2 regions of the Telluria sp. RB2R28 genome follow, and region 2 is predicted to be linked to the other one. Evidence: predicted binding sites of a transcription regulator. Region 2 holds the regulator's gene; the other holds the start of a gene.
The links. The regulator FliA, encoded in region 2, starts transcription of late flagellar genes. The targets are predictions, from matches to a motif close to CTAAAGTTTNNNNNNNNNNNGCCGNTA.
Positions count from the first base shown of each region.

Region 1: the regulator FliA is predicted to act here: its motif matches at 10,599-10,625, upstream of AC56LV_RS00605 (flagellar protein FliT).

Region 1 is NZ_JCASIK010000001.1:129,596-144,774, forward strand. Features, by position in the region: gene AC56LV_RS00555 (PAS domain-containing hybrid sensor histidine kinase/response regulator) at 1-2,832, shown strand, start outside; gene AC56LV_RS00560 (hypothetical protein) at 2,899-3,417, shown strand; gene AC56LV_RS00565 (AAA family ATPase) at 3,424-5,067, shown strand; gene AC56LV_RS00570 (general secretion pathway protein GspB) at 5,069-5,812, shown strand; gene mobB (molybdopterin-guanine dinucleotide biosynthesis protein B) at 5,799-6,371, shown strand; gene AC56LV_RS00580 (YjfB family protein) at 6,395-6,586, shown strand; gene AC56LV_RS00585 (DUF883 family protein) at 6,635-6,919, opposite strand; gene AC56LV_RS00590 (RNA-binding S4 domain-containing protein) at 7,025-7,237, opposite strand; gene fumC (class II fumarate hydratase) at 7,299-8,696, opposite strand; gene AC56LV_RS00600 (FimV/HubP-related protein) at 8,786-9,937, shown strand; gene AC56LV_RS00605 (flagellar protein FliT) at 10,265-10,546, opposite strand; gene AC56LV_RS00610 (class I SAM-dependent methyltransferase) at 10,706-11,323, shown strand; gene AC56LV_RS00615 (CsbD family protein) at 11,396-11,572, shown strand; gene AC56LV_RS00620 (AI-2E family transporter) at 11,672-12,766, opposite strand; gene AC56LV_RS00625 (CsbD family protein) at 13,001-13,207, shown strand; gene AC56LV_RS00630 (S9 family peptidase) at 13,307-15,179, opposite strand, start outside.
Region 2 is NZ_JCASIK010000002.1:1,021,737-1,036,915, forward strand. Features, by position in the region: gene AC56LV_RS12120 (T6SS effector phospholipase Tle3 domain-containing protein) at 1-350, shown strand, start outside; gene AC56LV_RS12125 (type VI lipase adapter Tla3 domain-containing protein) at 347-2,167, shown strand; gene AC56LV_RS12130 (PAAR domain-containing protein) at 2,194-2,460, shown strand; gene AC56LV_RS12135 (hypothetical protein) at 2,462-2,977, opposite strand; gene motD (flagellar motor protein MotD) at 3,056-3,811, opposite strand; gene AC56LV_RS12145 (flagellar motor protein) at 3,821-4,564, opposite strand; gene AC56LV_RS12150 (RNA polymerase sigma factor FliA) at 4,546-5,274, opposite strand; gene AC56LV_RS12155 (MinD/ParA family ATP-binding protein) at 5,320-6,138, opposite strand; gene flhF (flagellar biosynthesis GTPase FlhF) at 6,131-7,528, opposite strand; gene AC56LV_RS12165 (hypothetical protein) at 7,830-8,153, shown strand; gene AC56LV_RS12170 (DUF2778 domain-containing protein) at 8,257-8,715, shown strand; gene AC56LV_RS12175 (hypothetical protein) at 8,712-8,993, shown strand; gene AC56LV_RS12180 (hypothetical protein) at 9,089-9,364, shown strand; gene flhA (flagellar biosynthesis protein FlhA) at 9,401-11,512, opposite strand; gene flhB (flagellar biosynthesis protein FlhB) at 11,509-12,684, opposite strand; gene AC56LV_RS12195 (MraY family glycosyltransferase) at 12,864-14,138, opposite strand; gene AC56LV_RS12200 (hypothetical protein) at 14,456-15,179, shown strand, end outside.

The sequences.
Region 1 (15,179 bases), on a different contig from region 2:
CGCCAGCCCATGTATGTGGCCTGGGGTCCGGCACTGCACCTGCTCTACAACGATGCCTACCGCGTCGTGCTGGGCGCGCGCGGCGAGCATCCCGAACAGACGTTCGGCCAGCCGTTTGCCGAGGTCTGGGCCGATGTCTGGGACGAGGTCCGCCCGATGCTGTCTGCTACGCTGCAGGGCAATCCGGTGCACGAAGAAGACCACGGCTTCGTCGTGCAGCGCAACGGCTACCCGGAGCAGATCTACGCTACCTTCTCGACCATCGCGCTGCGCGACGAAGCGGGGCAGGTGGCAGGCGTGTGCTGCATGTGCGCCGAAACCACGGCCCAGGTACTGGCCGCGCAACAGCGCGACCACGCGCTGCACGAGCTGGAGACGACCAATGAAAAGCTGCGCATTGCGGCCGATGCCGGCGATTTCGGCCTGTTCGACCATTCGCTGACCCATTGCGAGATCGTCTGGAACACGCACGCGCGCACGCATTTCGGCGTGCCGCCCGATGGGCCGGTGACCCACACGCTGATCGATGCCGCGTTCCATCCGGATGACCGCGAGCGCGTCGTGGCCAGGGTGGCGGCGCTGCTGGCTGCGCCGGGCGATGGCCACTACCGCGACGAATACCGCACGGTGAGCGCCATCGATGGCCGCGAACGCTGGATCGCGGCCAGCGGGCGCCTGCTGCGCGATGCTGCGGGCGCCCCGGAACGCCTGGTCGGCACCACGCTCGACATTACCAGCCGCAAGCTGTTCGAAGCGAGCGTGCGCGCCACCGCCAGCGAAGCCATGGCCGCGGCCGAAGCGAATGCCAAGTTCCGCACGTTCTTCGAGCAGGGCACGCACTTCGGGATCCTGATGACGCCGGGTGGCACGCTGATCGAAGCCAATCACGTGGCCCTCGACGCGGGCGGCTACGCGCGCGCCGACGTGCTGGGGCGCCCGTTCCAGGCCTGTGGCTGGTGGAGCGGCTCGCCGCAGGTGGCGGCCGAGATTGCGGCCTGCGTTGCACTGGCCGCGGGCGGCGAGCGTGTGCGCTACGAGCTGCCATACTTCGTGGCGGGCGGCGGCGAGCGCTTCATCGACCTCGTCATCGCCCCGGTCACGGGCGACGATGGCGCCTTGCTGTTCGTGGCCGCCACCGGCAGCGACATCACCGAGCGGCGCCAGGTCGAAGAGCGCCTGCGCATGCTCGACGCGATCGGCGAGGCCACGCGCGTCGCGCACGACCCGAAGACGATCATGGGCGAGGCCACGCGCCTGCTGGGCCAATACCTGGACGTCACGCGCGTGGCCTATGCGGACGTCGAGGCGGACAACGACCGCTTCACGATCCGCCACGACTGGGTGACGCCGGGCGCGGTCAGCACCGTGGGCGTGTATTCGCTCGACCTGTTCGGCTCGCGCGCCCGCGCCGACATGCGCGAAGGCCGCACGCTGCTGATCCACGACGTCGGGCGCGAATTGACGGACGAAGACGGCGCCGCGATGTTCACCCAGATCGATGTCAGGGCCATCATCTGCTGCCCGCTGGTCAAGGGCGGCAGGCTGGCGGCGATGATGGCGGTGCACCAGCGCACACCGCGCGTCTGGACGGCGGGCGAGGTGGCGCTGGTCGAGGCGGTGGTCGAGCGCTGCTGGGCGCACATCGAACGCGTGCGCGCCAGTGAAGCGCTGCACGAAGCCGACCGCCGCAAGTCGGAGTTTCTCGCCACGCTGGCGCACGAGCTGCGCAACCCGCTGGCGCCGATCCGCAACGGTCTTGAAATCATGCGCATGGGTGCGGACAAGCCGGGAAGCGCCTTGCGGCTGGGCGGCGTGCGCGCAATGATGGAGCGCCAGGTCGGGCACATGGTCCACCTGATCAACGACCTGCTCGACATCGCGCGCGTCTCGAGCGGCAAGCTGGTGCTGCAGATGCAGCCGGTCGACCTGCGCGACGTGATCGCAACGGCCATCGAAACCAGCAAACCGCTGATCGACGCTGCCGGCCATGGGTTGACGGTCGATCTGCCGCTGCTGCCGGTGCCGGTCGACGTCGACCCGGTGCGCATCAGCCAGGTGGTCAGCAATCTGCTGTCGAATGCCGCCAAGTACACGCCGCAGGGCGGGCGTATCGTGCTGACGGCGCGCATCGAGGGTGATGAAGCGGTGGTGACGGTGCGCGATAACGGCGTGGGCATTGCGGCCGACATGCTGGCGGCTGTGTTCGAGATGTTTACCCAGGTGGCGCGCAACATCGAGCGTGCCAACGGCGGACTGGGGATCGGGCTCTCGCTTGTGCGGCGCCTGGTCGAACTGCATGGCGGCGCGGTCAGCGCGCAGAGCGCCGGCGTGGGCCTGGGCAGCAGCTTTGCCGTGCGCCTGCCGTTGATGACGGCGGCGCTCGTCGCTTCGCCGGCGCCTGCGCCGGCGGCGGCCGGCGCGCCGCATGACGGGCAAGGCGTCGCACTCCAGGTCCTGGTCGCGGACGACAATGTCGATGCCGCCGCCACGCTGGCGGCGCTGCTCGAGATTGCCGGCCACACGGTCCGCGTCGTGCATGACGGCGCGGCGGCGGTGGAAGAAGCCGCGCGCTTTCAGCCTGACCTCGTGTTTCTGGATATCGGCATGCCGTTCATGGACGGCTATGAAGCGGCGCGCCGCCTGCGCCAGCTGCCCGCGCTCGACGGCGTCATGCTGGTGGCGCTGACGGGCTGGGGCACCGGGGAAGACCGCGCCCGCTCGCGCGCGGCGGGTTTTGATCGCCATCTGCTCAAGCCGGCCTTACCGGACGACGTCGAGGCGGTGCTGGCCGCCGCGACGACAGCAGCGGCAGCGGCGCGTGCGCCGGCATGATTTGGCACTTGGTTGCCCGGGCGCCACGCAGTGTCATAATGGGCGCCGCTGAAGGAGAGTATCGCCATGATCCGCCCGGTTGTTGCCTGCCGTACCACGACGCTTCTCAAGCGCGGTCTGCCGCTGCTCGCCGGCTTCGTGCTGTCCTGCACCGCAACGGGGGCGGGCGCGGCGCCATCGACGTTCGGGCCGGTGATCGGCAGCGCGCTCCTGTGCCGCAGCCAGCTCGATAACGCCTACTTTCACGCCTATCTCACCGAATTCTTCGGCCCGGCCTACAAGCGCGAGGGCGGGGCCTACTGGTTCCGCACCGAGGCGTCGCTGTGGGGTTCAAAGGTGGAACAAGTGATGGTCAGCGACGACACGAGCGCCGTGGTGTTCGTGGCCGCGATCCTCGAGACCAAACCCGACGAACTGGAAAAGTCGGTGCGCGCCGCTGCGGGTACGCCGTTTCGCGTGGCAGACGGCTCGCGCTACCCGCTGCGCAGGTCGATCCCCGGCAGCACGATCGCTTACGCGAACGACAAAAGCAAAATATACTGCGCCAAGTTCAAGCCGCAAAGCAGCCCGCAGAGCATCCGTTAGTCATTCATGTACAACCACTATTTCCAGCTCACGCACTCGCCATTTTCGATCGCCCCCGATCCGCGCTACCTGTTCATGAGCGAACGGCACCGCGAAGCGCTGGCGCACCTGCTGTACGGGATCGGCAGCGGCGGCGGCTTCGTGCTGCTCACCGGCGAGATCGGCGCCGGCAAGACCACGGTCTGCCGCTGCTTCATCGAGCAGGTGCCCGCGAACTGCCGCCTGGCCTACATCTTCAATCCGCGCCTGACGGCGCAGGAGCTGCTGCAGACTGTGTGCGACGAGCTGCATATCGAGGTGGCGCCGGCCGCCGCTGGCGCGGGCGTGAAGGGGTATGTGGATGCGATCAACCGCTACCTGCTGGCGTCGCACGCGCAGGGCCTGAACAACGTGCTGGTGATCGACGAGGCGCAGAACCTGTCGAGCGACGTGCTCGAGCAACTGCGCCTGCTGACCAACCTCGAAACCAGCGAGCGCAAGCTGCTGCAGATCATCCTGATCGGCCAGCCCGAACTGCGCACGATGCTCGCGCGTCCCGAACTTGAACAACTGGCCCAGCGCGTGATCGCACGCTACCACCTGGGGCCACTGGGCGAAGCCGAGACGGGCGCGTATATCGCGCACCGGCTGGCCGTGGCCGGCGCGGTCGGCGTGCCATTCCCGCCCGCCCTGACGCCGCTGGTGCACCGCCTGGCGCATGGCGTGCCGCGCCGGATCAACCTGCTGTGCGACCGCGCGCTGCTGGGCGCCTACGTGGAAAACAGTCCGCAGGTCACGCGCGCCATTTTGCGCCGGGCGGCCGCCGAAGTCTTTGCCGACGATCCGGCCGTGCGCCGTGCACCGCGGCGCTGGCCGCTGCTGGCCGGCGGCGCGCTGGCCTGCGTGGCGCTGGGCGCGGCGGCGTGGCAGATGCTGCCGCAGCACGCGGCGCGGCCGGCGGCGGCCAGCGTTGCGGCGGTCAAGCCGGCGCCGGTTGCGTCGGCAGCATCGAACACACCCAAGCCTGTCGCCAGCCCCACCGCTGCACCAGGCGCGCCGTTGCCGACGCTCGAGAACGAGACCGCGGCGCTGGAGACCCTGGCGGCGCTGTGGGGACCGTCATTTGCCAACCTGGCCGGCGCCGATCCAAAGGCCATGTGCGAGGCCGCGCTGCGCGCCAACCTGCGCTGCCATGCGGGGCGGGGCGGCGTGTACGAACTGCGCCTGCTCGACCGGCCGGCCGTGGTCACGCTGCACGACGGCCCGCGCACCGGCCATGCGGTGCTGGTCGGGATGGACGAGCGCAGCGTCACGCTGGCGCAGGGCGACCGGCGCGAGCGCATCGACATCGCTGCCTTCGTCGCGCGCTTCGGTGGCGAATTCACCACCTTCTGGCGCATGCCGGCGGCGTTTCGCGATGTCGTCGCCCAGGGCGATCGCGGGCCGGACGTCGACTGGATCGCCCAACGACTTGCAGGTCTGCACAGCGAAACGGCGCCGGCGCTCGATGCGCCGCTCGACGCGCGCACCAAGGAGTGGCTGCGCGCCTTCCAGGCTGCGCAAGACCTGAAGGCCGATGGCGTGGTCGGGCCACGTACTTATATGCGTCTGAACCAGCTGTCGAACGTGGCCGAGCCCCGTTTGCTGGCCGCTGGCGGGACGGGAACCTGATATGTCGTACATCCTCGAAGCACTCAAGAAGGCGCAAGCCGAACGCCAGCTGGGCAACGCCCCGACCATCCACGCACCGGCGCCGTCGTATGCAGCGCCGCGCGCAGGGCAGGGCGCGCAGCGGCGTTACCTGGCGCTTGGCGTGGCCGTCGTCGTGATTGCGGCGGCCGTAGCGCTGCTGTGGCCGCGTCTTGCGGGCGAGGCGCCGGTGCGGCTGGCAGCCGTGACGCCGCCTGCAGCGGTCCCGGCGACTGCGCCCGCGACTGTGCCAGCTACCGCCCCGGTAGCGACGCCTGCACCGCCCGCTGCTGTCATCCCCGCACCCGCCCCGGTTGTTCAGCCTGCACCTGCACCTGCACCTGCACCCGCACCGGTAGCCGAAGCCCGGCCGGTACGTGCAAAGCCCGCACCGGCGCCGGCCGTGTCGACGGCGTCATCATCACCGCAGCCGTCACCGCAGCAGCGCGAGGCCGCACCAGCACCTGCCACCGTGGCTCCGCAACCAGTCGGCGACGACCAGCTGCGCACGCTGCAGCAGTTGCCGGACACCCTCCAGCGTGAAATCCCGAAGGTGGCCTTTGGCGGCTACATCTATTCGCCGACGCCCGGCGAGAGCCTGCTGCTGGTCGACAAGATGCTGCGCCGCGAAGGCGAGGAAGTCGCGCCGGGCCTCGTGCTCGAGCGGCTCACGCCCAAGGCCGCCGTGATGAATTACCGTGGAACCCGCTACCGTGCTGCCTACTGAATCGGATTCGCGCGTTTCCGGGCCCGTGCTGGCGGTGGTCGGCTGGTCGGGCAGCGGCAAGACGACGCTGCTCGAGCATCTCGTCGCCGGCCTGTCCGGCGCCGGCCTGCGCGTCAATATCGTCAAGCACAGCCACCACGATATCGAGCTCGAGCCGCCGCGCAAGGATAGTGCGCGCCTGCGCCTGGCCGGGGCAGCCGAGGTGATGATCGCCTCGCCGTACCGGATCGCCATCATGCGTGAGCTGCGCACCGCCCCCGAACCGCCGCTGGCCGAGCTGCTGGCGCGCCTGTCGCCGGCCGACCTGACGCTGGTGGAGGGCTACAAGTGGGAGTCGCTGCCGAAGCTGGAAGTGCATCGCCCGGCGCTGGACAAGCCGGCTTTGTACGCCGACGATGCGACGATCGTGGCGGTGGTCTCGGACGTGGCCCGTCCCGCGACGCTGCGCACCGGCGTGGCCTGGCTCGACCTGAACGACATTGGCGCAGTGCTGGCGTGGGTGAATAAATGGTCGGGCACCAACCCTCAAGTTCTGGTTGGCGGCGTCGTTAAAGACTGACGAGTCTTATTCTGGAGGAATATATGGACGTCACGAATATTGCCAAGCTGTCGACCAGCATGGCAGAAACCGGTATCCGTCAGGAAGTGGGCATGACGATGCTCAAGCGCGCCATGGACATCGAAGCCGCGTCGGCAGCCCAGATGATCGCCTCGCTCCCGCAGCCGCAGAACCTGCCGGCGCACCTGGGCAACTCGATCAACACGAAGGCGTGAGCAACCCGGCACGATGCCGGGTTTTTTCGTTATAGCTTCGTGTAGAGCTCAGTGAAACGCGCGCAGGATGCGTGATTCGCCAGAGCGGTCCGCGAACTGCTCATTGGCGAGGCGGGTGGCCGCCATCATGCGCTCGAGCTGGGCGTCTTCAAAGCGCGACAGTTCTTCATTCGCCGCTTCCAGCGCCAGCGACAGCTTGGTCCGGGCGTTCTGGTACAACTCGCTCGAGTATTGATCCGTGTTCTTGAGCAGTTCTTCAGCGTTCTCGATCACGAGACGCAGGTCACCGATCAGTTGCTCTTGCGACTGCGCGCGGGTTTCAGGGGTTTCCATCGCTTTCACCTATAAGCCGTTGATTAACGTCTTAAAATATAAACAAGGAAGCCCTGTTCTGTTTGTTAGGCCGCAAACATAAGAAGCTGTCTTTCTGTCTATTTGTTAGCGAACCGTGATTTCGACGTCGCCCAGCGTGACGACCTGGCCGGTGCGGATCTTGGCCGTCTTGCGCAGTTCCTGCTTGCCGTCGACCTTTACCACGCCGCTGGCGACCAGGTTCTTGCCGGCGCCGCCGCTGTCGACCAGGCCGGCCAGCTTGAGCAGCTGGTTGACTTCGACAAATTCCGATGTCAACTCGAATTCGATTTTTTGCATGTTTTCCTCGGGTGTAAAAAGGGCGGCCTGATGGTCACAAGGCCGCCCGGATACTGGGTGTTTATTCGACCGGATCGGGCCGCGTCATATCGATCGGCACGATCCACTGGTCAAACTGCTGATCGTCGACAAAACCGCTTTGCAGGGCCGCCTGGCGCAGGGTCAGGCCTTCCTTCGATGCGGTCTTGGCAATCTGCGCGGCGCGATCATACCCGATGTGCGGGGCCAGTGCCGTCACCAGCATCAGCGATTTTTCCATCAGTTCGCCGATCCGGACCAGGTTCGGCTCGATGCCCTGGGCGCAGTGCGTGTCGAACGAGCGCATGCCGTCGGCCAGCAGGCGCGCACTTTGCAGGAAGTTGTGGGCGATCATCGGCTTGAATACATTGAGCTCGAAGTTGCCCTGCGAGCCGCCGACGGTGATCGCGACATCGTTGCCGAACACCTGGCAGCAGAGCATCGTCAATGCTTCGCACTGGGTCGGATTGACCTTGCCCGGCATGATCGAGCTGCCCGGTTCATTTTCGGGGATGGTGATTTCACCCAGGCCCGAGCGCGGGCCGGACGCCATCCAGCGGATGTCGTTGGCGATTTTCATCAGCGCCGTCGCCAGCAGCTTGAACGCGCCATGGGCTGAAACCATCGCGTCATGCCCGGCCAGTGCCATGAACTTGTTCGGCGCCGTCTTGAACGACAGTCCGGTGCGCGAACCGAGTTCGGCGGCGATGCGCGGTGCGAAATCGGGATGGGCATTCAGGCCCGTGCCCACGGCGGTGCCGCCGGCCGCCAGTTGCAGCAGGCCGGGGAGGGTGGACCTGAGCGCGCTTTCGGCAAATTCGAGCTGGGCCACGTAACCGGAGAATTCCTGGCCGAGCGTCAGCGGCGTCGCATCCTGCAAGTGGGTACGCCCAATCTTGACGATCGGCTCGAAGTCGCGCGACTTGCGCAGCAGCGTGCCGCGCAATTGCGCCAGTGCGGGCAACACCTCCTTGGCCAGTGCCCAGGCAGCAGCCACGTGCATTGCGGTGGGGAAGATGTCGTTGGACGACTGGCCCATATTGACGTGGTCGTTCGGGTGCAGCAGGCGCGCTTCGCCGCGCTCGCCGCCAAGCAGCTCGGAGCCGCGGTTGGCCAGCACCTCGTTCATGTTCATATTGCTTTGCGTGCCTGAGCCGGTCTGCCACACGGCCAGCGGGAATTCGCCCGGATGGCGCCCGTCGAGCACCTCGTCGGCCGCGCGGATGATGGCGTCGGCCTTGTCGGCTGGCAGCTTGCCCAACGAGCGGTTGACGGCGGCCGCGGCGCGCTTGACCTGGGCGAGGGCGGCGACCAGTTCGGGCGCCATGCGTTCGGTCGAGATGTGGAAGTGGTGCAGCGAGCGCTGGGTCTGCGCACCCCACAAATTGTCTTGTGGCACCTCGATGGGGCCAAAGCTGTCTTTCTCAATCCTGTTTTCCATGGACATGTCCTGATATGCAAGAGGCTGGGATTAAAGAGTTTATCCCAATGTCCGTTAATGACGCTTGGGCTTCACTTTTGTAAGTTGCTATGGCCAGCCGCCTCCCTGTATTCATCACGTGTGCTTTGCTCTCCTGCGGCGTCGGCGCAGCCGAGCTGGGCGAACCGCGCATCAGTTCGTATATCGGCCAGCCGCTGGTGCTGGAACTCGAGCTGACTGCGCTGGCGTCGCCCGCGACCCCGGTCCAGGCACGTCTGGCGCATCCGGACGTGTACCGGGGCGCGAACATTGGCATGCCGGCCGTGCTGTCGACGCTGGGCATGCGTGTGAGCCAGCGCGATGGCCGTCAGTTCCTGCGCGTGACGTCGTCGGCGCCCGTCGAATCAAGCCGCCTGCATTTGTATCTTGACCTGGTCGATGGCGGCACGCGCGATGTGCGTCTCGTGACGCTCTTCATGGCGCCGAATCCGAATCCGCCGGCGCCAGCGGTTCCATTACCGGTCCCGGCGCCCGTGCCCGTGCCCGTGCCTGTACCCACGAAGGCGCCGGCGCCGGTCGTGACGGACCTTTCTGCCGCGCCTGTTGCGGCGCCCAAGCCGATGGCGGTCAAGCCAAGGCCGCCGAAACCGCTGAAGCCGCCGAAGCCGCTACATCCCGCCACGCCGGCGACGCCGGTCGTCGCCGAGAAAGTGGCGCCGGCGCCCGAACCGGCTGCAGCCACGCACGCATCGACGCCATTGTCCAAGCCGCTGCCTGTGCCTGTTGCCTTGCCTGCACCTGCATCTGCTGCAACTTGCGCGCCATCTTCCTCCGTCGACAGTGCAACCGTGTGCGCCGCGCTCGATGTCAAGAATGCCCAGCTGCGCGAGCAGATCGGCACGCTGGAAGACAAGGTGCGGGTACTGCAGGTGGCGCTGGGCGCCAGTCCGTCCGCCGTCGTCCAGGATAAGGTCGCGCCGCGGGGTGCGCCACGGCCATCCCGCAAGCGGCCTGCGCCGGAACCGGAAGCATCCACGCCGTGGGGCTGGATCGCCGGGGCAGTAGTCGCCGTGCTGGGTCTGGTGGGTGGCGCGCTGTTCCTCCTTCGCCGCCGCAAGCGGGCAGCGCCGATGATCCAGCCCATGCCGCGCGCTTCGCTGATGGCCCGTCTGCGGCAGCGTTTCGCGCGCAAAACGAAGGCGCCGGCGCCGGTCGAACCACAGCTGGACGAGCCGCACAATGAAATGTCTACACAACTTTGATTTTGCGCTATAATGGTCCGGTGATCGACAAGGTCACAGACAGCACAGGGTCTGGCGCAGTCACCAACGATAGGTGGCGCGACAAGCAGACGACCGTTGAGGAAACGCCTGTGTCTGGAAGCAGTTCGCTTGCCTACAGTGGCAACGGACGCCGGCAGCAACCGGCACGAGGCGACGCCAGCAGATAGCTGGGGTTCGTCCTCTCACCGAATTCGCCGCCCAGGCTTCCAGCCTGGTGGCCACCAAAGCGCCTGCCGGGCGCTTTTTTGTTGCCTGCGCCATAAAAAAGCACTCGAAGGTGCCTTGATCGATGATCCGGGGGGAGGGTCAGTGTGCGTGCTGGGCGCGACCAAGTTGTTCGTCCCATGGATCGGTCACGTCGCGAATGGCGCGGTCGTTGGCCATCAATTGTTTCAACAGGTCGACCTTGCTGAGGCGCTTGGCGCCTGTCAGTGCCGGCATGCCAGCTACTGCCGGGGCTGCCTGAGCCCGGGCTTCCATATTCAGTTGCGCAAACTCGTTCCAGTCGCCGGCCTTGGCGGCGTGCGTCATCTGGCCCGTCAGGCCAGCCAGGTTTTCGTAAATCGCAAGGACATCGTCTGCGTTCATAAGTTTACCAAAGCATGTATTCTCAGGCCGGATTCCCGGTTGTCTGAATCATTTACGGCGGAGCTTATGGAAACTTTAGGGTAATCCAGAAAATATTTTCGAATTACTTTGCGCAGAAGCGCGTCGCGCAAGCGGGCGCGCGACTGGCATACTATGCGCATGAACCATGATGACATCACCCGCAGTACTCTTCAACACTACAACGAGCATGCCGAGGATTTCTTTGCCGGTACGATTGACCATGACGTAAGTCAAAACATTGCCGCCTTGCTCGGCGCAATCACAACGCCAGCGCCGCACACGATCCTCGATCTGGGCTGCGGGCCGGGGCGCGACCTGAAAACCTTCAGCGGCCTCGGCCATCGCGCCATTGGCGTGGACGGCAGCGAACGCTTCGTTGCCATGGCCCGGGAATACAGTGGTTGCGAGGTATGGCAGCAAGATTTTTTACACCTGGATTTGCCGCCCGCGCTGTTCGATGGCATTTTTGCCAATGCAGTGCTGTTCCACGTTCCCAGCGCGGCGTTGCCGCACACGCTCGATCAATTGTTCGGCACGCTCAAGCCGGGCGGGGTGCTGTTCACGTCGAACCCTCGGGGCGACAACCAGGAAGGCTGGAACGGCGATCGTTACGGCACCTACCATGACTACAATAGCTGGGAGCGCTTCATGCTCGCGGCTGGCTTTGTAGCGCTGCACCACTATTACCGGCCGCCCGGTTTGCCGCGCGAACAACAACCCTGGCTGGCGAGTGTCTGGCGCAAGCCCGTTTGTTAAGCGCCGTACAGAACTGACCAGAAGTTACTCCTAGTGTGAAGTCTCATCCACGTCACGGGCAAGGAGATTGCAATGAACAAGGATCAAGTCAAGGGCAAGACCAAGGAAGTCGCCGGTAAAGTGCAGCAGAAAGTCGGCGAAGCCGTTGGCAGCCGCCAGCAGCAGAGCGAGGGCCTGTCGAACCAGGCAGAAGGCAAGGCGCAGAAGAAGGTAGGCGACGTCAAGGATATTGCAAAAGGCAATCGCTGATTGTCTTTGACAACTCATTTCGGCAAGCAAAACAAAGCCGCGTACGCGCGGCTTTGTTGTTGAAGGGTCTTGTGTTGCCGAGACCCCCTTCCGTACTGGCTAACTGACCCCTTTCGCGGGTCTGTCCCCCAATATATCCTCGACATACAGCATCTTCACCAGCACGGACAGCACGGCTGCCAGTGGCGTGGCCAGCGCAACGCCGGCAAAGCCGAACAGCGTGCCGAAGATCAGTTGCATCACAATCACGAGTGCGGGCGGCAACTCGATGGCTTTCGCCTCGATCATCGGCTGCAAGACATAACCTTCGAGCATATTGATCGCTGCAAACAGGAGCAGCGCGTACAGCGCCAGGTCAGGGCTGATCGACAGCGCCAGCAACACGGCCGGGATGCCCGCCATGATCGGACCCAGGTAGGGGATGAAGTCGAGCAGGCCCGCGATCACGCCCAGGATCAGCGCGAGAGGCACGCCGAGCAGGCTCAGGCCGATCGCCGTGGTCACGCCGACGATCAGCATCGACACGGCCTTGCCTAACAGCCAGCTCGACAGGTTGTCGCCCATCTCCTGCATGACTTCACGTGCGCGGCCCCGCTTCTGTTGCGGTACGAGACGGATGAAACCGCCCGTATAGACGCCGGGGGAGGCGGCAAAATAAATCCCCACGAAAATGATGATGACAATATTGCCCAGTGCACCGATGACGCCACTGAAGAACAGGCCGGCATTTGGCACGAGCGAACCCATCTGCTTGACGATGTCTTCCGGTGGCGGCAGCTCGGCCACGAGGCGCTTGAGCAGAGGATGTTGTGCGACTTCAGCCTGCAGGCGCTCGACGGCTGCGGGGATTTCCTTGGCCAGCTGACCCGACTGCTCGGAAATCTGCGGCGCCATCGCCCAGCCGCCCAGGCCAAAGATGGCAGTGAGCAGCAGCACGACGATAACCAGGGAGATATTGCGCTTGATGCCCGTGCGCTGATGCAGCAATGCGCTCAGTTTGTAGAGCAGGATCGAAAACAGGATGCAGGCAAAGATCAGCAGCAAGGCGTCGGCAGCGAGAACGACCGCTGCCAGGCCAAGGATGAACAGGACCCCGATACCGTTGACGAGCGTAACGCGGCGCGCGAGCTTGCGCTGGGTAAGGGGAGCCTCGGGCGCCGTGGCGTTGGGGGATGGCGGTGTGTGGGGATTCATGATGGTGTTCGATCGCGCATTAAAGTGTTAGTAGAACTGGTGTAGTTAAAACCGCTTTACTACAACTGGTGTAGTTACAGCTGATGTTGGTAAAACGATAGCATTCTTAACGGCAAGATGGCGCATCGTTCGATCGCTGTACTAAGTGCGTGCGCTAACAGAAGAGCTGGAAAGATTCCGTTAATCTGTACTCATCGCATCGCCAACCGGCCATGCCAACCAAAGGAGATCACCATGAACAAAGACCAAGTCGAAGGCAAACTGAAAGAAGTTGGCGGCAAAATCCAAGAAGGCGCCGGCAAACTGGTGGACAGCAAGGAACAGCAGGCCAAAGGCCTGGCAAACCAGGTTGAAGGCAAGGTTCAGAACGCAGCTGGCGACGTGCGTGAAGCAGCCGAAGACGCAGTCGACGACGCAAACCGTCCACGTCCACGTCCATAATACGGACTCCCTCTCCAGCCGCGCATCGCGGCTGGTGAACGGGAAAAGAAAAAGCCGCATCGTTTCCGATGCGGCTTTTTTACGTCTGGCGCAACAGCCTTATTTTGCCGGCGTCTCCGCCAGGTGGCGCTTGAAGTACGATTCGATCAAGCCATACACGTGACGCTGGTTGGTGCGCCCGGAAATGCCATGCTTGGCGCCCGGATACGTCATCAGGTCGAACTGCACATTGCGCTTGACCAGTTCATCGATCAAGAGCGTGGTGTTCGAGAACAGCACATTGTCATCGGCCATGCCGTGCACCAGCAACAGCGGCGACTTCATGCCATCCAGGTGCGCAAACACGCCGCTGCGCTTGTACGCTTCCGGATCGCCCTTCGGCGTCGCGCCGACGAACTGTTCGGTGTAATGGGTGTCGTACAGCGACCAGTCGGTCACCGGTGCTACCGACACGCCCATCGCGATCTTGTCCGATGCGGCTGACAGCAAACGCAGCGTCATGAAACCGCCATAGCTCCAGCCGAACACGCCAATGCGTTTCGGATCGACAAAGCTCTGCCTGGCCAGCCAGTCGATACCGGTCACCTGGTCTTCGACTTCGTGCTTGCCCAGATTGTTGTACAGCACGTCGGTGAAGGCGCGCTCGCGGCGTCCCGAGCCGCGGTTATCGAGGCGGAACACCACGAAACCCTGCTGCGCCATGTACTGGTCAAAATAATTGCCCCAGGCGCGGGTCACGCGCTGCGAGTGCGGGCCGCCGTAGGTGAACAGGAACACCGGATAACGCTTGGTCGCGTCGAAATTGGCCGGCTTGATGATCGAATAGTGCAGCGTCTGGCCATCGTTGGCCTTCATCGTGCCGTATTCGGTGGCCAGGTGGTCGGCCAGGTGGCGCGTGTACGGGTGGTTGGCGTTGAGCTCGTTCTTTTCGATCCACTCGACCATCGCGCCATCGGCGCGGCGGATCGACACCTGCGGCGGGGTGCGCGGATTTGAATAGGTGTCGACAAACAATTTGCCATTACCGGCAAACGCCGCATCGTGCCAGCCATCGCCCTGCGTGATGCGGGCCGGTTTGTCGGCGCTGCTGCCGTCCAGGGCCAGCGCATAGGTCTGCTTGTCGATCACGGCGTCGCGGTTCGACGACACATACACCTTGCCGGCGCCTTCATCGACCGCCAGCACATCGTCCACGCCCCACGTACCGCGCGAGATCGGATGCAGCAGCTTGCCGTCCAGGTCGTACAGGTACAGGTGGTTGTAGCCGCTGCGCTCCGAGGCCCAGATGAAGGCCTTGCGGTTTTTCAGGAAGCGCAGGTCGTTGTGGATGCTGACCCAGGTCTTGGAGTTTTCCGAAAACAATGGCCGCTGCGCCAGCGACCCGACATCGACGGCCACCAGGTCCAGGCGCTTCTGGTCGCGCGTCTGGCGCTGGTACACGAGCGTTTTGGCGTCGGCGCTGAAATCAGCGCGCACCAGGTAGATGTCCTTGTCCGCGCCCAGGTCGACCTTGCGCTGCACGCCGGTGGCCGGGTCGACCAGCATCAGGTCGATCAGCACGTTCGGATCGCCCGCAGCCGGGTAGTGCTGGTCGATCACCTCGGTGCGATCGGCGAAGATCTCGAAACGGCGCACGACCGGCACCGGCGCTTCATCGTAGCGGCGGTAAGCAATGGCCGAATCGTCCGGCGCCCAGTAGTAGCCGGTGGTCTGGCTCATTTCTTCCTGCGCAATGAACTCGGCCGCGCCGTTGTGCACGGTGCCCTTGCCATCGGTGGTCAGCTGGCGCTCGGCGCCGCTTTTCAGGTCGATCACGACCAGGTTCTGGTCGCGCACGAACGAGACATAGCGGCCGCGCGGCGAGATTTTCGGATCGGTCACGCTGCCCGAGGCGACCTTGCGTGCGTTCTCTGGTTTGGCGGCATCGACGAGGTACAGGTCGCCACCGATTGGCACCAGCAATTGCTTGCCA
Region 2 (15,179 bases):
GGCGAGTCACTGCGTACGACTTATCGATCGGAAGTGGCAAAGCGGTTAGTGATCCCGCCTTCTGTGCGTATTTGCGCGCGGTTGCGGATTGGCGGTTGAAGAAACCGAACAATATCGAAAAAGCCCGTGAAGGTATTTTAACCTGGAGCGAATTCCTTTATTCATTCAGTGCCTTCTACGCAAGTGAGCCCGATTGGAGAAAGCAGCTAATAGTAGGCAATGCCGATTATTACAGCAGCGGTGTGCTCCCACACGGACTGCCTCTGCTTGCGGGTGGGCTTTGGGACATCGTCATCTCAGAAACAATCTCAGGCAAGCGTGTAATGTCCGCCTCGAAAGGGAAATTGTGAAAAATAGCCTGTCGGATGACTTCCCGATCGCGTTACCCAAGAAGTGGAAATACGTAGTGGGAGCGGCAATCACTTTTCCGGTGTTATTCCTGATAGGGATCACATTTGATCTCAGCATATTACGCCCGGATCTTGGCAACTTCAATGTGGAGACGACGATGGACAAAGTGCGGTGGTTCGGCATCCCCCTCATGGTAGTCATGATTTTATTCGGCGGAAAGTGGTTGTTTGACCTGAATGCTGCCCATGGACGCCAACGGGCATGGCAACAAAAAAATCATCAACTCAAGGAACAGGAAAAGCTCGTTAAAAAATCGGAACAATCCCAGCGCGAATACGTGCTCGAAGTAATTGGATTGGGCGTTACGGTCGAACAGTACCGCCAAGGCAAGCTTTGGCAAGCGTTGCAGGGAGGCGGGCCCTACAACAGCATTCGTGAACCCGATCCCAAAAAATATCCATGGTCCAGAATCGACAAAATAGGACAGACAGGCAGCCGTGCTTGCGACGCGCTGGAAAATGGCGCGGACCCATCTCCCATGTTTTGGGGTGTGCCATCCATGTATGCCGGCGGGCCGATCAACAACCCTGCAGAGCAGCCGAGCGCAGTCATGCCGATAGCGGGCCTTGCATCCAGCGCCGAAGGTACCGGCATGGCCTGGCACCTGTTCGTCACTGGCCCATGGCAGCTCTCAGAAAGGCCAGACCAGTTACTGGAGCAGGCCTTTGCCTTTTTCGATGCACATCCTGATCTTCCTTACCTCGTCCTGTTAAGTGCCGACGATGCAGCAGACCGCGGTTATATGCAGCTACCCGGCAGCGCTCCCCTTGTCCGTGATGGCTACTACATTCCCAAATACTCTGATGCCAGCGCTGTCTTCGTCCTGGCCCGGCGAGATCGGGTCGAGCCGTTGCGGCCTTATGCATGGAATGATCCGGACAACGACTATCTGCAAGAAACCCTGCGCCGCATGTACATTCGACTTGAACAAACGGTACCCATGCGCTCGGAACTGAGAACCGAATGGTCCCATGGCACCAGACAACCCACCGTCGCCGAATGGCTCCCCGCCGCCGCCAAATTCGCCAAACACCCCGTCTTCGACCGCCCCGAAAGCACGCTGCTCGACGACTACAAACGCTGGGCCAATCCGCCCCCGAAAGACTGGAAGCCCACCCCCTGGTTCCCGGTCCCCTGGAACCGCAACCAGCTTGCCGCCTTCGACGCCCTGCCCTCGATGGGCTTCATCCACCGTCCCGTGTTCGTCAAGTTCGAGGATGACGAAGGCAAGCCGGTCAAGCGCCGCGACGCGCGCCAAAAGCTGCTGGAAGCCGGCTGGCAGCAGGCGCTGCAAACGCTGCCCGAAGCGCAGCGCGCCGCAGGCCCGGCGCGCATCATTGCCGCGTTCAACCACGACACCGAACAGAAGATCGCACTGGCAGGCACGCTGCACGCGTATGCCGCGCAGGGCGGCCCGGACATCGACACCGGCAAGACGTCGCAGTTCATCGATACCGACCAGCGCATGGGTAATACCGGGGCCGCGACCTTCTTCGTCCAGATGGCCGTGGGGGTGATGGGCAGCTACATCGACGGCGGCGCCTCGGCCGCGATCAATCTGCGCGATCCGACAGGCGCCAGCATCGTGTTCATCAGCCCGCCGAGCAAGGAACGGCGCGAGGCGCAAGGCGCGAACATCTTCAAGCACATTGTCCAGCCGTCGATCGACCCGGACAACTACAAGCCACCGACCGTGGCGTCGGTACTGGGCGCAGACACAGACGCCATCCCCGAACACGACACCGCAGCCGACTGAATCACCATCAGAAGAAAGGCTCAATCATGCGCAACATCATCAGGCTCGGCGACGCCACCTCGCATGGCGGCAAGGTTCTCAGCGTCAGCGCGCGGCATGTGAAGGTGGGCGGTATTCCCGTGGCGTGCGTGGGCGACACCTGCAGTTGCCCCATCAAAGGTCACAACGGCTGCAAGATCGTCAGCGGCTCGGCGCAGCACAAAATTGACGGCAAATTGATTGCCTTCGATGGCGACAAGACGAGTTGTGGCGCGACGCTGATCGCCAGCGCCACCAACTGCAAAGCGCCTTGAATCAGCGCGCGGCCATCCTGACCGTGTGCGAGAACTTGACCGGTAGCGCCGGGCTGCTCCTGATGCCGCCCGCGTCGAGCTTGCGCAAATCGGTCACCCACGGGCCGGCGTAGCGGATCTCGTAACTGTGCTGGCCCGGCTTGAACGCATATGCCTGCGTGATGTCGAGCGTGTTCAGATAGGTCGTCTGCGGCTTGACCTCGAGATAATCGGCAGCGTTCAGCGGGCCGCGCTTGACCATGCGGCCCGTGTAGGCGACCGTGTCCGTCAGTGAACGCAGCGCAAAGCGGGGGGCGCTCAGATCGTCGCCCAGCGCGATTTCGCGCGGGATCCATACCGGTACATCGCCCCGGTTCTCGATCAGTACCCGCACCTTGACCTTGCCGGCCCCGGTTTCCACTTCAAGCCGATGCTGGACGTTCACCTTGGCCTCCACGGCCTTGACCACGCCAACCAGGCCGACCAGCGACAGCACCATTGCCAGCTTGGCCGCCGGCGAGCTTCGTTTGACATGCATTGCGACTCCTCGAGGATCACGGCAGGCGTCACCCGCGCGACGCTGCCTGTCGATTATGCCATGATTCCATCAATACATTCACGGAAGTATGTTACCGCCGGTCTCGGGCAGGGCCGCCAGGATCATCACCGCCACGCGCCGGTTGCGCGCTTTGCCTCCTTCGTCGGTGTTGGGCGCCACCGGGCGCGTCGCGGCAAAGCCGATCGCCGACAGGCGCACCTCGGGCACGCCGTTGGCGGCGAACAGCCGCACCACGCTGCTCGCGCGCGCGGTCGACAGTTCCCAGTTCGATGGATACAGCGGATTGGCGATCGGCAGGTCGTCGGTGTGGCCTTCAACCTCGATGCGATGCGTGTCGTTCTTGAGCAGGCCAGCCACCTGCGCCAGGATTTCCTGGCCTTCGCCGTCCAGCACTGCTTCGCCCTGCGGGAACAGCACGCTGGCGTTGATCTCGACGCTGATGCCGCGCGCATTCTGGATCACCCGCACTTGCCCCGACTTCACCAGCGGCAGCAAGGTCGCCGACAGTTCGCGCGCCATCACGCCCATCTTTTCCTGCTCGCGCCGCGCTGCTTCGTTGCGGCGGCGGTTGATGATGTGCGACAGCGGCAGCACCGGTTCGACATTGGTGTTGACCTGCGTGGATGCGCCACGGCCGCCGAACGCGTCGCCGAGCGCTTCGGACAGCACCTGGTACTTGCCCTCGTTGACGATGGAGATGGCGTACATGACGACGAAAAACGCGAACAGCAGCGTGATCAGGTCGGCGTACGAAATCAGCCAGCGCTCGTGGTTTTCGGTGGGGACATCGTCATCGTAGCGCTTGCGTGCCATGGCGCTGGCCTAGTGGTGCGTGAGCAGGCTGGCGACGCGTTCGTCGATGACGCGGCCATGGTCGCCGCTGGCCAGGTCAGAGAACACCTCGGCCAGGATCTCGTACTGCGAGACCTTGTCGCTGACGATGGCCTTGAGCTTGTTGCCCACCGGGTAGAAGAACAGGTTGGCCATGCCCACGCCATACACGGTCGACACAAACGCCACCGCGATGCCCGAGCCCAGGCGGGCCGGGTCGGACAGGTTTTCCATCACGTGGATCAGGCCCAGCACGGCGCCCAGGATGCCGATCGTCGGCGAATAGCCGGCGGCCGATTCCCAGATGCGCGCGGCCTGGCGCTGGGCGAATTCGTAGCCGTTGATTTCGTGTTCGAGCAGGCTGCGCACTTTCTCGGGCGCGATGCCGTCAACCACCAGGCGCAAGCCCTTGGCGATGAACGGGTCGGCCTTGCTCATGAATTGTTCGAGCGACAGCAAGCCATCGCGGCGCGCCGTCAGGCTCCATAGTGCGATTTCGCGCGACAGTTTCTGGCGGCCGTTTTTCGGTGGCACGAACACCCAGCGCAGCATCGCGATGCCGCGCAAGAAGGTGCGCGTCTCGCTTTGCAGCAGCACGGCGCCGAAGGTGCCGACCACCACGATGGCAAATGCGGCAGGCTGGATCAACGACGAGAATTTGCCGCCGTCGAGGGTGTAACCGAGAAAGATGCCGGCGATTGCCAGCACCAGGCCGATTACGCTGGCCCAGTCCATAATTGCTCCCGTAAGGTGGTGCGCAAACGTGCGACGGCCTGGGTGTGCAGCTGCGACACCCGCGATTCACTCACGCCCATCACGGCGCCGATTTCCTTCAGGTTCAGTTCTTCTTCGTAGTACAAGCCCATCAGGAGTTTTTCGCGCGGCGGCAGCTTGTCGATCGCGTCGATCACGGCCTGGCGGAAATCGGTTTCCATCAGGCTGCGCAGCGGATCGGCATCGTCGACTGCATAGCGGTCGAGGAAATTGTCGCTGCCTTCGTCGGCATGGAAGTCTTCGTAGTACAGCAGCTGGTGGCCGCCGGAATCGGCCAGCATGTCCTGGTACTCGTCGAGCGAGATCTTGAGCGAGGCGGCGACTTCGGATTCGCTTGGCGGGCGGCCCAGGCGCTGCTGCAGCGATTGCATCGCGCCCTCGACCTTGCGCATGTTCTGGCGCGTGCTGCGCGGCATCCAGTCGCTCGAGCGCAGCTCGTCGAGCATGGCGCCGCGGATGCGCAGCACGGCGTAGGTCTCGAATTGCGCGCCGTGGTCGTCTTCGTAGCGGTTGATTGCGTCGAGCAAACCAATCATGCCGGCCTGGATCAGGTCATCGACCTCCACCGAAGGCGGCAGCTTCGCCTTCATGTGGTGGGCAAGACGCTTTACCAACGGCATGTGCTCCGTCAGCAAAGAATTCTTGTCCGCTTTCCCTTTGGCCGTGTACATGCTGATATGTATCTTTTTCTATGTGCGTATTCGATGGCGACTGCGTCAGGAACCGATGGACGCGCTGCCCTGGCGGCCGAACTGCGGCATTGCAGGCAGTGCAAACTTGCCAGCCAGCTGGCGAAACGCGACCGATGCGCCGGCCAGCGGGAAGGCATCGACCACGGCCCGGCCCAGGCGTGCGGCGCGGTGCAGGTATTCGTCGGCCGGCACGGCGCCCATGAAACTGAGCTTGACGGCCAGGTAACGTGTTGCTGCCAGTGACATATTATCGTATACCACCTTGGCCTCCCCCTCAGTCGCGCCGGTTACCAGGATGCCGAATGGCCGGCGGCCCAGTTCCTGCGTCAGGCGCTTGATGAGCGAGTAGGCATTGGTGATCGAGGCCGCGCTGGTCGATACCTGGATCACGATCTCGGAACTGGACATCAACGGCACCGGGAATTCGCCGTCCGGGCCCAGTTCGCCGTCGACGATCACGATGCCCGCTTGCGTGGCCAGCACGTCGAACGTCTTGCCCAGGCGCCGCACGTCGTCGGTCGATTCTGGCGCGCCCATCGGCACCACCGAGAAGCCTTGCGGGGCCGGATGGATCACCTGGTTCAGCGCGCTTTCCTGGCGTGCGACCTGCAGCAGCGACGCGCCGCGGTTCAGGCCCAGGCGGCGGGCGACGCCGTACTCGACGTTGCAGGCATCGACGATCAGCACTTCGTTGCCGGCCTGGGCCAGCGAGGCGCCCAGGTTCACCAGCATTGCACCCTTGTCGTCTTCCGGCGTGGCCGACAGAAACGTGACCACGCGCGGACGCGGGCCTTGCAGCATGCGGCGCAGGCCTTCGGCCTGGTCGAAGTCAAAACTAGCCATGCGACACCTCGCGGCGGTTGGCCTGCGCGGTAGCTGCCATCAGCATCGGCAGGTCGGCATCAAGCGGCGCCACGCCGCGGTTGCGGAACGCGCGGTCGATCAGCATCGCGCTGTCGGCCACGTGCAGGTCTTCCGGCACGCGCTGGCCGTTCGAGACGTAATGCAGTTTGAGCTTCTGGCGGATCACGATGTCGAGCACGCCACCGGTCGAGGCAGCCTCGTCCATCTTGGTCATGATCGCGCCATGCAGGCCGCTGCCCTGGTAGGCGCGGACGACTTCGTTGAGCGTCTCGTTGGTCGACGTCGAGTTCAGGCACAGCAGGCGCTTGACTTCGGCGCCCGAGCCCGACAGCATCGCGACCTGCTCGGCCACCATGTGGTCGCGCTGCGACATGCCGATGGTGTCGATCAGCACCGTGTGCTTGTTGCGCAGTTCTTTCAGCGCGATGCGCAGGTCGGCCTCGTCCTTCACCGAGTGCACCATGACGCCGAGGATCTTGCCGTAGATGCGCAGCTGCTCGTGACCGCCGATACGGTAGGCGTCGGTGGTGATCAGGGCCAGCTTGTCCGGGCCGTGGCGCATCACGCAGCGTGCGGCCAGCTTGGCCGTGGTGGTGGTCTTGCCCACACCGGTCGGGCCGACCAGCGCGAATACGCCGCCTTCGGACAGCATCGCGTCTTCGTTGCCGATGGTCGCCAGGTTGCGTGCCAACACGGTCTTCACCCAACGCATCGCTTGCGCTGCATCGTTCATGGCCGGCATTTTTTCAATGATGTAGCGTGCCAGCGTGGCCGAGAAACCGGCAGCGAGCATTTCACGCAGGACGGTCGCCTTGTGTGGCTCGCGCTGGGCGGTCGAGCCCCACGACAGTTCGGCCAGCTGGGTTTCCATCAGGCCGCGCATGGCGCGGATTTCGCTCATCATGCTGCTGACTTCAGAGGTCGCCGATTCCTTGGCCTGGGTGATGGCGGCGCTCATCATGGCGGTCATGGCGGCCATGTCGATGGTCGGTTCAGGCGCCGGTGCGCGGCGTTCGGCGTAGGTTGCGGCCGGCTCGGCCGGCGCCAGCGGCGCGACGGGCGCGACATAGGCCGGTGCGACCGGCGCGTTCATGACCGGGCCGGCATCCTGGTAGCGGCGTGCCGGCGTAGCGCGCGGTGCAGCGGGTGCGAGTTCCTCGAAGTGCTGCAGCTGCGGCTTTGGCTGGGCCATCTCGGAATCGGCGACAGGCGCGGACAGCGACGCGACATCGTCGTTATCGAGTGCCAGGATTTCGACGGCGCCATCGACGGGACGGTTGGACAGGATGACGGCATCCGGGCCCAGGGCTTCGCGCACCTTGCGCAAGGCATCCCGGGAAGTTGCCGCTGTAAATTTCTTCACTTTCATCGTGGTTCTCCGCACTTCAATCTATGTTCTGCATGACGGGCACATGCCCATCGATAGGAATCATTATTGTCGATGCCGTGTGGAAACGATCAAGCGAGAAGGACGGGGAAAAGGGCCTATTTCCCCATAACCAGAAAAAGTGATACCAGTTTATTGGAATCTGGCAGGGTCGATGCGGGCGCCGACGTGGTTTGCGCTGGCGCATGAAAGTGGCGTTGGGGCGCCGATCTTGCGGATGCCGGCCAGGTCGAATCGTGACTGGCACGGCTGGCGTGCCACAAACGCCCATCAGGAGAACCCCATGGCACGCTCGATCCGGCTGATCTACCGTAACGTAAAGGGCCGTGTACGCCGCAATTTCAACTGGCCCGGTCTCACAGAAAGCTCGGCCGTGCTGATTACGGCCGCAGAGTGGAAACCGGTCCTCGACCCGTACGATTCACCGCCCGGCCGCCCTCATCTGGGCAACGCCAATGTGTATGTCACCAACATCGGGCCGCACGATCCCGAAGGTGGCCCCGGCGGTGTCGAGTTTCATCTGCATGTCGACTGGGCCAGTCCGCTGCATATTCTTGTCACGATTACTGACCTGGGCCCCATCGAGAAGCAGATCGTGGTGGACTAGGACACCTGGCATCTGGCAGCCCGATGGTTGTGGCACGTCAGCGACCGCCTGCATCAGCTACCTATGATCAGAGGCTTCTCAACCAGACTTCAAGGGGTGTCATATGGTCGAATGCACGTTCAAACTCAACGGCAAACCGATGAGCACGTTTGAAATGAACTCGCTGAAACTTCCAGCCTTTTCAGGATTGGACAACCAGGTAAACCGCCGGGAGTTCATTTGCAGCGCTAACACCGGTCCGATTCCTCCCGGTGTCTACTACCTGCTTGATCGCCAGTCTGGCGGTACGCTGGGAGCGCTCCGCGACGTATTCACCGGCCGATCTGACTGGTTTGCGCTCTATGCCGCGGATGACAACGTCGATGACGAATTTTTTTGCGACAGGGTCAAGCGGGGCAACTTCCGTCTGCATCCGAAAGGACCTGCCGGTATCAGCAGAGGCTGCATCACCATCGAGCGGGAAGTCGATTTCAACATTTTGCGCGCTCACATCAAGGCGACGACCAGGATGACCATCCCCAATAGCACGTTGACAGCTTACGGCCGGGTGACTGTCACGTGAAGAAAATTATCCTGCGAAGCCTGCTGACGATGTGGGTACTGGTCGCTACCGCCGCACTTGCCCGCTTCTGGCTGACATACCACTACCTTTTCCCGCAGGTACCAATTCCCTTCTTTATCTGGGTCAGCGATCTGTACGGCGCAACCAACGGTGAGGAAATGGCCGATGTCGAGTTGCTTGTCGCTCTGGCCGGTGCACTGGTGATCGTACTGATCGTCACATCGACCGGCATCCTTGTCTGGCGCAAAAAACGCCGATTTCCTCTGACGCATCGCTAGCCAGGGCAGCGCACAAGCGCCCCCCTGGCGATTGCATCGGCACAGGTTCTCATTCCAGGCACCTCATTACGCGCTGATGGCCGAGTAACTGTCCAATGAAGAGAGCACTGATACGACTGTCTCTGATCATCTGGATCCTTGCTGGCACTGTTGTGCTCGCTCGTTTTCTGATTATCCATCACGACCTTTTCCCACCGTTCCCGGAAGCGTGGGCAATCTGGCTGATCAACCTGTACGGCTCAAGGGATGGCGAAGAGCTGGCGGATCTTGAAATACTCGTCGCCCTGGGGCTGGCCTTCGGCGCGATTCTGACGGTCACGACGCTTGGCTGGCTGGTCTGGCGTCAAGTCCATCGCCCTGCTCCGGCATGATGAGCACGGGGCAGCGCGTGCGCTGCCCCGTCCCTGTTACATCGGCACGCCCACCAGACTCGTCACACGGATCGTCTTGGTCTCGGGCACTTCAGCATGCGACAGCACCTTGAGCGCAGGCACGGCGCGGCGCAAAAAGCGCGACAGCAGCACGCGCAGTGGCGCCGGCACCAGCAGCACGGGCGACAGGCCCATCTGCTCTTGCTGGTTAGCGGCGTGCGCAGCCTGCTGGGCAATCGTGTCGGCCAGGCCCGGCTCGATGCCGGTGCCGTCGCCGCCGGCGCCCATCGCCTGCATCAACAGGCGCTCGAGGCGGTTGTCCAGCGTCATCACCGACAGCTCGTTCTCGCCCGGGAACAATTGCTGGACGATCGCACGACCAAGCGACACGCGCACCACGGCGGTCAGTTCGGCCGGGTCCTGCGTCATGCCGGCATGCTCCGACAGCGCTTCGATGATCGAGCGCATGTCGCGGATGTGCACGCCTTCGACCAGCAGGTTCTGCAGCACTTTCTGCAGCGTCGACAGCGAGACGACTTTCGGCACCAGGTCTTCGACCAGCTTCGGGGTTTCCTTGCCCAGGTGGTCCAGCAGCGCCTGCACTTCCATGCGGCCCAGCAGTTCCGACGCGTGCAGCGTGATCAGGTGATTCAGGTGCGTGGCAACGACGGTGCCCGCATCGACCACCGTGTAGCCCATGCTCTGCGCTTCGTCGCGCAGGCTCGCTTCGATCCAGGTCGCCGGCAGGCCGAAGGCCGGGTCGGTCGTGACCACGCCTGGCAGCGTGCCGCTGGCCATGCCCGGGTTGATCGCCAAAAACTGGCCATTGAGTGCTTCGCCGCTGCCCACTTCGACGCCCTTGAGCGTGATACGGTAAGCCGATGGCTTGAGTTCCAGGTTGTCGCGGATATGCACTGGCGGCGCCAGAAAACCCACTTCTTGTGCGAACTTCTTGCGGATACCCTTGATGCGCTTGAGCAGCTCGCCGCCCTGGTTCTTGTCGACCAGCGGAATCAGGCGGTAGCCCACTTCCAGGCCCAGCGTGTCGACTGGCATCACGTCCTGCCAGGTTGCTTCTTCGCTTTCGGCCGGCGCCGTACGGGCAGCGGCAGCGGCGTCGGCCACGGCGGCGGCCTCCGCCTGCGCCGGCGCTTCTTTCTTGCGCTTCGAGATGAAATAACCACCGGCAGCCAGCGAGCCGGCCAGCAGCAGGAACACGAAGTTCGGCATGCCCGGGATCATGCCCAGACCGCCGATGATCGCGGCCGTGATGTACAGCGCTTCCGGACGGGCGAACAGCTGGCTGGTCAGCTGCGAGCTGACGTCTTCATCGTTGGCCACGCGCGAAACCACCATACCGGCGGCGATCGAAATGATCAGCGAAGGAATCTGGGCCACCAGGCCATCACCGATGGCCAGCAGCGTGTAGATCTTGGTGGCTTCACCGATGGCCAGGTCGTGCATTACGACGCCGACGATCAGGCCGGCGATCATATTGATCACGGTAATCATGATACCGGCGACGGCATCGCCCTTCACGTACTTCGAGGCGCCGTCCATCGCGCCGTAGAATTCGGCTTCCTGCGAGACTTCCTGGCGGCGCTTGCGCGCTTCGTCTTCACCGATCAGGCCGGCGTTCAGGTCGGCGTCAATGGCCATTTGCTTGCCCGGCATCGCGTCCAGCGCAAAGCGTGCGCCGACTTCGGCGATACGGCCCGCGCCCTTGGTCACGACCGAGAAGTTGATGATGGTCAGGATGATGAAGACGACGATACCGACGGTGTAGTTACCGCCGATCAGGAAGTGGCCGAAGGCCTCGACGACCTTGCCGGCAGCGGCGCTGCCCGTATGGCCTTCGGTCAGGACGATACGGGTCGACGCGACGTTCAGCGCCAGGCGCAGCATGGTCGACACGAGAAGAATCGACGGGAAGGCCAGAAAGTCGAGCGGCTTGACCGTGTACAGCGCGGTCAGCAGCACGATGATCGACAGCGCGATATTGAAACTGAAAAACACGTCCAGCACGAACGCCGGCAACGGCAAGATCATCATGGCCAATAGCATGATGATCAGGATCGGGGCTGCCGCCTTGCCGCCTTGTGCTCCAAGGCCGCTCATCCAGGCTGGCAGTTTCATGCTGTTGGTCATTCAGTTGCTCCATTATCGGGTGCCGGTCGCTGTTGCGAGGCCGGGTTCAGCGGGTCCATCTCGGCTGGTACTTTCAACCTGGTCGGGCGATCCGGGTAATCACCCTCGCCTTTCTTGTAAGCCCGCAGCTGGTAGACGTAGGCCAGCACTTCCGCCACCGCCGAGTACAGCTTTTCCGGAATCTCTTCATCGATCTCGGTGTGCTTGAACAGGGCGCGGGCCAGGGCCGGGGCTTCGAGCATGGGTACCTTGTTCTCGGCGCCCATTTCGCGGATCTTGGCCGCGACGTCATCGACGCCCTTGGCCACTACCCGCGGTGCTCCCTTGCCATCCGCATACTTCAGTGCGACTGCATAGTGCGTCGGATTGGTAACGATCACATCAGCAGTAGGGACATTTTGCATCATCCGGCCCCGGGCCATTTCGCGCTGCATCTGCCGAATCTTCCCCTTAATCTGAGGATTGCCGTCCGATTCCTTCGATTCCTGGATCATTTCCTGGCGCGTCATTTTCAGTTTGTCTTTCCAATGCCACAACTGATACGGACCATCGATAAGGGCGATCACCCCCAGCGCGCCGGTGATGAACAGGAACGACCGGCCAATCATGTCGCCGACGTGGGCGCTGCTTTCATTCAGTGGCTCGACCGCCAGGCCCAGCATTGCTTCCTTCTGGCCGCTGACGACGATCCAGGCCACCACGCCGATGACGATCGTCTTGATGATGGCTTTGAGCAGCTCCACCAGCGCGTTCTTGGAGAACATATTGCCGATACCCTTGATCGGGTTGAGCTTGCCGAAGTTGGGCATGAATGCCTTCGACGAGAACAGCCAGCCGCCGATCAACATCGGCGAGATCAGCGCGATGAGCATGATGGCGCCGGCAATCGGCAGGCAGGCCAGCATGACGCTGACGATGTCGTTGAGAATGCGTTCGAGCAGGATATTGGGATTGAAGATTTGCTCGCGGTCGAGCGTGAGGCCGGACTTCAGCGAGGTCGCCAGCCTGCCGACGAGCATGCCGCCAAATGCCCACAGGCAGGCGCCGGCCGTCATCAGTACAGTGAACGTCGCCAGCTCGCGCGATCGGGGAACGTCGCCTTCTTCACGCGCTTTCTCGATCTTTCTGGGCGATGCGTCTTCAGTCTTTTCTGCGTCGCTATCATCCGACATGGTGCCCTCGCTCGATTGCTCTTGAATGTCTCAGCCGCGCCTTGGTACGCGCGAGCGAGATTATCGCTGAAATTGCTGTAGGGACAGATCGAGAACAAACGGGGAAACCTGCCCCAGTTCAGGGGCGGCGTCGTGCGGACTACGGACTACGGACTGCGGACTGCGGACTGCGTCGGAGATTACATGCGGCGGCGCGCGAGGACCGGCGCTGCTTGCTTGTGGCTGTGATCCGCCAGGCTGCCAGGCTGGTTGGCGGATGGATTGGCAGCGATGCGGGCAGCAACCAGGCCGGACGTGGCGCCCTGGCCATTGCTGCTGGTCGTGACAAGGGGCTTGACCGCCAGCGGCGCAGTTGCGACCGGCATCAAGCCCGGCGCGTGGCGACGACGGGCACGCCAGGCCGACACGACCAGTGCATACACGCCCAGATACAGCGCGAAACTGGCCACAGCGCCTTGCACCAGCACCGCCGGGTCGCCCGCATAATTGACGGCCAGCGCCGCCGGCACCAGGGCAATGCCCCACGAGACCGGCGAGACGAAGGCGTTGCGCAGAGGCGGGGGCAGCATGCGCAGGTAGCGTGCCGTGATCGCCGTCTTGACCAGGCTGTGCAGGTGCCAGCTGTCCGGATGCCCTGGATGACGACGGCACCAAAGGCGGCGCATGATCGTAAACACCGTCTCAAAAACCGGGTAGGCGCAGGCCAGCAGCGGCGCCCAGGCCGATACCGACGGATTGCGGTAGACCAGCATCACGGACAGCCAGGCCAGCAGGAAGCCAAGCAGGTAGGCGCCGCCATCCCCAAGGAACAGCTTGCCCAACGGGAAATTGACGACGAAAAAGCCGGCCGTCACGGCGCAGATCACGAAGCACAGCTGCGCCAGGTGAATGTCGCCAGCGCCCATGGCGATCAGGCCCAGCGTGCCCAGGCCGATGACGACCGTGCCGCTGGCCAGACCATTGAAACCATCGATGATATTGACGGCATTGGCCACGCCACCAACGGCAAACGCGGTGAACAACACCGAGAACGGGAGCCAGCCGAGCATGCCGTCGAGCAGTGGCAAGCCCGTGTGCTGCAGCGTGACGCCCGTGAGGAACCAGCACACCACGCCACTGCCGATCGTGGCCAGCAGGCGGGTGCGTACGGAAACGGTGCGGGTCAGGTCTTCGGCCAGGCCAAAGACAAAGGCTGGCAGCGAGGCAATGAGAACCGGGAGCAGCAAATCGCGCTGTGCCTGCGGCAGGACGCCCAGCGCCAGCCAGAGGCCTGTCATGATGGCGGTGCCGCCGATACGCGGGGTTGGGGTGATATGGAATTTCTGCACGCCACGCGTTGCATCAAGCGAGTAGCGGCCATGCCAGCGTGTCGTGAGCACGAGCAGGAGCGATACGATCAGCGATGTGGCAAAGCCGATTTCGAGGCCGGCTAATGGCAGGTTATAAATACTCATAGAACCACTTTGTTAACTCGTCAATTCTATCGCATTTCGCGTCATTTCTTCCCCAATCGTGTTGCTGCAGAGTTTCTTGCGCAATGTCACCCATTATTAACGATGTCTTGCAAGTCCCTGATTGGTAACGACTTATTTAGTGATTTTAGGTACGTTGCGCTGCAACAATCAATAGTATAGATACTTCTCCTACCATTTCTCCACAAATTGTTACACTTTTCTGTGGTGATATTTAGATAGATTTATTTCCTATTACCCAATTGGGGGGAATCATGGCGCGTCGATATTCAACCGCACGAGCGTTCTATTCGATCGTCATGTTATGTCTGGGCGCCTTGTATTCTGCGCATTCAATTGCCCAGCTCTCTGCATCGGCCGACCTGACCGAAGCACGGGCGCGGTTGCAGGAGGCCGAAGCACGGCAGGCAATCGCCGAAGCCGAGCGCGCCGAATTGCTGGCGCGCATGCCGCCAGCGCAAGCCAAAGCGCTGGGCGGCAACGTCGATACCCGCGGCTTCGGCGCCGCCGGTCTGGCGCGTGCGTTCGACCTGACGCTGGAACTGGCAGCCGAGGTCTGCCAGATTTTGCCGCTGGACCGCATCGTCATCTTGTACGACCCGCTTGTCAGCCAGGGCATCGTGGTGGCGCGCACCGTCGACGCCGCGCTGGTCCGGCAAGCGCAAGAACTGTCAGCGCGCAACGCCGCGCTGCGGCGCTATATCGAGGCCAGCACGCCAGCGGCCGCGCGCCGGCGCAGCGCCCTGCTGCTGGCCTGGCTGACAGCGCCGGCCATGGTGTTGCGCGCCGGGGCCGACCTCGCCAGTCTGTTCAAGACCGACACCACGCTGGCCGGCACCGCCTACGGCGACGGCGCGCGCGCCCTGTTTGCCAGTGCCATGGCGCGCAGTTGCCCTGCCCGCCTGGCTGGCCTGAGTGGCGGCTATATGGGCGAACTCGACGTCACGCGCCATGCGGCGCTGCTGGAAAGGCTCCGGCTGGTGGGGCTGGAACGCGCCGCGCTCGCGCAGCACATCGATGCAC